One region of the Paenibacillus germinis genome, then DNA from elsewhere that is predicted to be linked to it. Evidence: riboswitches for the same ligand, from Rfam matches in the RefSeq annotation. Region 1 holds a riboswitch; each other region holds the start of a gene.

The links. Region 1 has a riboswitch for cyclic di-GMP ahead of GC102_RS40355 (transglutaminase-like domain-containing protein). Riboswitches for the same ligand answer to the same signal wherever they lie in the genome.
Region 2: another riboswitch for cyclic di-GMP. It lies ahead of GC102_RS40480 (stalk domain-containing protein); the one in region 1 lies ahead of GC102_RS40355 (transglutaminase-like domain-containing protein).
Region 3: another riboswitch for cyclic di-GMP. It lies ahead of GC102_RS13985 (hypothetical protein); the one in region 1 lies ahead of GC102_RS40355 (transglutaminase-like domain-containing protein).

What each region holds. Positions count from the first base shown of each region.
Region 1 is NZ_WHOC01000088.1:25,361-27,633, reverse strand. It holds gene spoIIE (stage II sporulation protein E) at 1-169, shown strand, start outside; gene GC102_RS17630 (class D sortase) at 462-1,163, shown strand; cyclic di-GMP riboswitch class I at 1,244-1,331, shown strand; gene GC102_RS40355 (transglutaminase-like domain-containing protein) at 1,345-2,151, shown strand.
Region 2 is NZ_WHOC01000198.1:108,178-110,450, reverse strand. It holds gene GC102_RS38335 (3D domain-containing protein) at 114-803, shown strand; cyclic di-GMP riboswitch class I at 1,000-1,094, shown strand; gene GC102_RS40480 (stalk domain-containing protein) at 1,151-2,273, shown strand, end outside.
Region 3 is NZ_WHOC01000070.1:134,117-136,389, reverse strand. It holds gene GC102_RS13990 (MDR family MFS transporter) at 1-898, shown strand, start outside; cyclic di-GMP riboswitch class I at 1,009-1,103, shown strand; gene GC102_RS13985 (hypothetical protein) at 1,206-1,511, shown strand; gene GC102_RS13980 (exopolyphosphatase) at 1,647-2,273, shown strand, end outside.

The sequences.
Region 1 (2,273 bases):
GCAGGATTTTGCGGACTGTCTATTAGAAAGGATTTTCCGTCACCATCATGGCGAAATTCAAGATGATATGACTGTCGTTGTGGCACGAGTCGAGAAGAGGCAGCCCGAGTGGGCCACATTCCGCTGGCCAGGAATTACGCGAATGGAGCGTCCCAAGACGGTTAGTTAATGGAGAAATAGAAGCCATAACAGCTCATTTGCTGTTATGGCTTTTTATGTGCAGCGATTCCCTTTAGTGCATAGCGGACGCTGCATATTTGAAATTGGAAAATTTTCACTTCGAAGTTGCACTTAGAATTCAAATCATGTTTAACTTATGAATATGTGTGTTAACTAATTATTCCAAATCTAGTGATTTCAATAAAATTCTAAGTTGTCAGAGCTTTATATGATGCCAAAGCATCCTAAGACTGTCAGACTATCATTGGTGCATGAGATCCAAGAGAAAGGTGGTACCACTGGTGATAAGAAAAAAGCTATCACTGTTAATTATCGTTCTTGGGATTATCATTTTTCTCTATCCAACGTTAAACGATCATTATGAGAGCTATCAGCAGAATAAAATTTTGAAACAATGGCAGGAAAATCTGCAGGATATGGATCAGACAGGCTCTGACATTGAGGAGGAGACAGATGCGGGGTTAGTCGTGCCTTCTTCCAGTCCCGTAGCGGAAGCTCTGCCGACAAGCAGCCAGCCGAGCAGCCAACCAAGCCCTTTGGCCGTGAAAACGACGCCGAGGCCAGTTACTTTGCCGCAGAAGAATATAGAAGGTGTTCTCACTATCGATAAAATTGATCTGAAGCTCCCTATTCTGACAGATGCAACCGTGAATAATTTGAAGATTTCCGTTGCCAGTATTGCCAAAACAGGCAAAGTAGGAGCAGTTGGTAACTATGCCATTGCGGGTCATCGAAACCTGACCTACGGGAAAAATTTTAATAGATTAGATGAAGTCACCGAAGGGGATTTCATAGAAGTGAATACAGGGAGCAAAACGTATATTTACAAAGTAGTGGACAAACAGTATGTCCTCCCAGAGGATGTCTGGGTGCTGAAGGGCAATGGCAAAGATCGGGAGATTACGCTAATAACTTGCCATCCTATGGAAAATCCGACTCATCGTATAGCGATTAAAGGAATCATGGTGCAGTCTAAGGAATAACATGTAATATTTTGTCTATTCAGAGAGACAAGCCTATGTTAAGATTGCACTATAGTAATTATAAGGGATTCGGTGCGTTCCTCCGATAAAGGCAAATCTAGCGAAAACTAGAGACGCAAAACTAAAGGGCCTTCCTTAGCCGAACTAAGTTGGCAGCCAGTTACCGAAAGGGGATTTTTTTGTGTTCAAAAGGCCGATTATACGAGCGATCATTGCAACGTTTCTGTTTACTCTTGCTCCACAAGGGATATTTGCAGCTTCCAATCCTTCCGTGATTGATAAAGATGCTCTGAATAAAGGGATTATCTCGGTAAATTATTCAAACGCTAAGAATACCAAAGTTCTCGTACGAATTATGAGAGAAAATATCAAATATGACTACACCTTTGAAGAAGGAGATCAGTACCCTTTGCAACTAGGAAACGGCTCATATAAAGTACTGATTGGAGAGTCCATAGGAGCTAATAAATACAAAGTTGTTGAGCAAGAACAAATAGATTTAGAAATGGAAGACGAGAATACCGTATTTCTGCAGTCCATTCCGTTGATCGATTGGAACGATGAATCGAAGGCAGTCGTGGAGGCTAAGCAATTGGCTGGGAATAAGGAAACGGATTTCGACAAAATAAAAGCCATATATGGCTATATCACGACACATTTTCAGTATGATTATGAGAAGGCCCAAACTGCAGCAGATAGTTACGTACCTAATCTGGATATGGTCTACGCAGCGTCCAAGGGAATTTGTTATGACTTTTCAGCTACTTTTGCGGCAATGGCAAGAAGCGAGGGGATTCCAACCCGTCTGGTTATGGGATATGAAAACCATGCGCCAGATACTTATCATGCGTGGAATCAAGTCTTCTTAAAGGAAAGTCAGGAATGGGTAACGATCGATACCACGTATGACGCTGTTCATATACAAGCCGGTGAAACGATAGATATTATAAAAAATGATTCTAATTATAAGATATCGAAAATATATTAAATGAATGGATGAAACCTGATCTCATAACTGAGAACAGGTTTTTTTGTGCTTTTTCCAACCAAAAAAAATATTAAATTCCAAGATTTACAATACATCTTGTATCATATATCATAGGTAATGAT
Region 2 (2,273 bases), on a different contig from region 1:
AGTTGTCCACATGTCTATCAAAATGAAAAAATTAATACGAGACGTATATAAATCATAGAATTGGACGAATCTAGTAGCTATAACTCTATTATTTTTTAAGAGGAGGAGATACTATGTTTCGTAAAATTCTTTATGTTACTTTGACGCTTCCGTTGCTGCTTTGTTTGTGGCAGGTGCAACCCGCCTATTCGTACCCTGAAAGTGAAGATGGGGGGGAATTACCTCCTACGTATAGTATGGCAAGAAATGCAGCTCCTGTGGAAGAAGCCGCTCAAGCTGAGCTTGTTCAGCCTAAGACGCAGTACCAAGTGGACCGCGGAGATACACTGTTCAAAATTGCACGTGATTTTGGCGTAACCGTAGATGACCTTATCAGCTCTAACAATATTCAAAATCCGAACCAGCTAACGATTGGTCAAAGTTTAACGATTCCGAAGACTGAATCAGAGATTGGTTTACCAAATGGTCAAAAGAAAATTATCAAAAAAGTGTTGAACACAACCCTTACAGCTTATACGGCTGGTGTTGAATCAACAGGTAAAAAGGCTTCCCATCCCATGTACGGCATCACATTTAGTGGTCTTAAAGCCAAAGAAGGACGTACGATCGCCGTGGACCCGGCTGTTATCCCTTTAGGATCTACAGTGTTCATTGACGGTATAGGTATTCGTAAAGCAGAGGATATAGGTTCGGCTATTCGCGGTTCGAGAATTGATGTATTCATGAATGATCTAAATGACGCTCAAGAATTCGGCGTAAAGAAGAATGTGAAAGTCTATCTGCTAGATAGAGAGAATATTTAAGTCAGAAATTTATCAGGGCAAAGGTCAACCGGGACATAAGGTTGGCCTTTTTTGTGTGATATCACACACTTTGTGCATGTATTTCCTCTTTTTTGTAGAAAAGTGTTGAATTTTGAAAAAACGTGGATTAATATGGAAAACAGTCAGTTCTATATAACTAGTTCCAATGAGTAAAAATACCTAAAAACCAAGCGATAATGAACAAAGGCAAATCCATCGAAAGGTGGAGACGCAAAGCCACGGGTCTAAGCCATGAGTCACGTTTCATGGGACGATAGCCGGGTTGCTCTATTGAGCTTGGTTTTTTGTGTTATTTTAACATGGAGATTGAGAAGGAGCGAGTGCGTGTGGGGTTTATAGGAAAGAAATTATGGGTGCTTATCTTGATGGTTGTCATCGGTGCAGGGTCTTTAGTTTTACTGCCAAAAAGCGCCTTCGCGGAGTTATTCACCTCAACGGACAAGCTTACCGAGTACACGCTACCTGAGTCTGAAGCGAAGATCACAGGCAATCAGATGGTGTACATAGGCAAAGATAATATAGGTTGGGAGCAGGTATTCAGTCGCAACCTAGAGACCGGAGAATTGAAGCAACTTACTGACACCAAGAAGTTTAAGAAATACTTATCTGCAGGAGGAGGCTACGCTGTCTATTTGGAGGACCAAAAGCATGTTATGCTTGTCAATCTTCTAACCGGTGAAGTAACCGAGACTGAAATCCCTCCATATCCCTATGATCAATTTGCCACTGATGGGAAATATGTTGTTTTCTACAAACCGCTTGAAGGGACGTTCAGGGCTTATAACTTAGAAACTAAAGTAATCAAAGAAATCGGAAAAGGCAGAAGGGCTTTAATTGAAAATGGTATTGTCGTCTATATTAGCGAGAAGGGAAGCTTAGAACGCTATAACGCAACGGATGGATTGTCCAGAACATTGTACAAGCCAACAGAAGGTTATATCAGGAATGATAAGAAATTTGCATTTGACGGCAAAAACGTTATCTGGATACATGCATTTACTTCCAAGCCAGATTATGAGACAAGGATGCTGAATGTCGAGGATATCGACACCGTACCAAAGGTACTAAGCACCTTCAAGGAATTAGGAGATCTTTTCTCGCAAGTATCCATTGGTACTGGTATAGCGGCATGGCCGGAGTTCAAAAATGGAGCTAACCATATTGTCGCTGCCGATCTTACTTCAAAACAAACGGGCATTGTTGGAGACAACGAGATCCTCGTTGGCATCTACAACGACCAGCTTGTACTGAGAATGAAGGACGAAACCATCCAACTTCGCCAGCTCAAAAAGACAGGTGAAGGTCAGGTAGCAGACACGCTTGTTTCGGCTGTTCCTTATTTCTATAGTGTCCCTACTGGTGTCAGAGAAAGTATCGGGAAATTGGGTTATATTAAAAAACTGTCTACACAGGACGATAGCGTAACCGTATACTCACCGAAAGACCCGG
Region 3 (2,273 bases), on a different contig from region 1:
TATGCTGAACGGCTTGTGCCGATCCTTTTATGAGCCCGTTTCGCAGGCGTTGATGGCAGACCTTACAGAACCTGCGAAGCGACTTAAAGTATTTTCGATGCGGTATATGGCTATTAATCTTGGTGTTGCAGTCGGACCACTTTTGGGGGCCTTTTTCGCTACGATGAACGGTGCGCTGCCTTTTCTCATCACAGGAATCATTTATTTTATTTATGCGGTCACCCTTTACGCACTGCTCATCGCTTTTGGCATCAAGAAAATCGAGGGTGAGAAGAAATCTTCGGTTACCTTTGGTTCTGCTGTGCGAGTGATTCGCAGTGATATGACTTTTCGCTTGTATATCCTTGGTGGCATTATTGGTGCTATCGGATACTCCCAGGTGATGGTAACACTTTCGCAATATTTGGAGCAGAGTTTTGTCGATGGTGTGAAAATGTTTGCGATCTTGATGAGTGTGAATGCGATCGTCGTTATTGCCATGCAGATTCCACTTACACGTTTGGCAGAAAAGTACACGCCGCTTGTTGCAATTGTAATTGGCAACCTAATGTTTGCTCTAGGGGATGTTGGCTTTGCGTTTTCGCACTCGCTGGCATGGCTTATTATTTCGATGAGTATTTTCACGCTTGGCGAGATTCTAAATTACCCCGCTGCTAATATGTTGATTGACAAATTAGCTCCGGAGCATATGCGTGGCACGTATTTTGGCGCTCAAACATTAACGAACATAGGCCACTTTATTGGACCTTGGGTAGGTGGGTTCTTGCTCGTTTCTTATGGTGGAAATACGTTGTACGTTCTTATGGCTGTTCTTACGATTACGGGATCCATTTTCTACTGGAGAGGCTCAATTCGTCAAATGATGTTGAAAAATACGTCGAAAAAAGAAAATTTATGAAAAATATTGCAAAATTAGTTCTTAGGAACTATTCGATTTCAAAACGAGTTCCCGTATCCTTGAGAGAGTAGATATTTATTCTCTTAGCGACTTAGATATTTAGTAAGACATCTCGACAAAGGCAAAGCTGGCGAAAGCCAGTGACGCAAAGCTAAAGGGGCTTCCTTGTCCTGCAAACCGGACTCGCAGCCAGCCAGCCGCCGAACGATTGGGTATCAACATCAGAACCCCTCCGATCGGTTCACTATGGTGGGGTTTTTCTCTGTCATAACAAATTAATGTGAAAATAAAAGGAGGATCCAGCAGCATGCAATCAGAAGGAATACTACAAGAAGAACAAAAAGTGACTTCGCTATGTGGTAATCATGTTGCCCGTTTGGTGCCTTCCTCGGATGGACCAAAGCTCATGATTAATCGGGAAGTATACGCGTTAAATGAAGCTTGTTGGGATGTTGAAATGTTTCATGGGAGAAACAATAGCATCTTGATTTTCTACTGGAAGGGCGAGGTTAAGCTTTCTGTAAAAATGCCGCCGATGCCGCAAATTGAAGCATTTTTGACAAGACTTTATCAATGCTTATCATCCAAATTAAGAACGGTACAGCCTATATAGGCGTACCGTTTTTTTATTTCCAGCTGAAAGGGATTTATAAAGACAAAATGATTGTCACAAATTGACACGAGCTGATATAATGAATGTCGAAGGTTTTAGTAGTGCTTTGGAACTATTATTAGGGGGATACATAGCATGAGATTAATCACACGTTCGGATTTTGATGGCTTAGTATGCGCGATGCTTTTCAAAAAGTTAAACATGGTGGATGAAATGAAATTCGTCCATCCCAAAGATATGCAGGACGGTTTGATCGAGGTTTCGGAAAACGATATTTTGGCCAATGTCCCTTATGTAGCGGGTTGTGGCTTGTGGTTCGATCATCATTCCAGTGAACTTGAGCGGATGGGCGAAAAGGTTGAGTTCAAAGGGGAAACCCGAATCGCGCCAAGTGCGGCACGTGTTGTTTATGATTACTATGGAGGGCGTGAGACCTTCGGAGATATCGATGATATTATGCGCGGGGTGGATAAAGCGGATTCGGCACAGTTCAGCAAAGAAGATATTTTGAATCCAAGTGGATGGGATCTATTATCTTTTATCATGGATGCTCGAACGGGTTTAGGGCGCTATCGCGACTATCGGATTAGTAATTATCAATTGATGGAAGATCTTGTGGAGCACTGTGCAACGATGTCCGTTCATGAGATTATGGAATTGCCGGATGTGAAAGAGCGTGTGGCGCGATATTTTGAATTAGATGCTTTATATCGTGATATGCTTCAAACCTATACGCGGACGGAAGGCAATGTTATTATTACC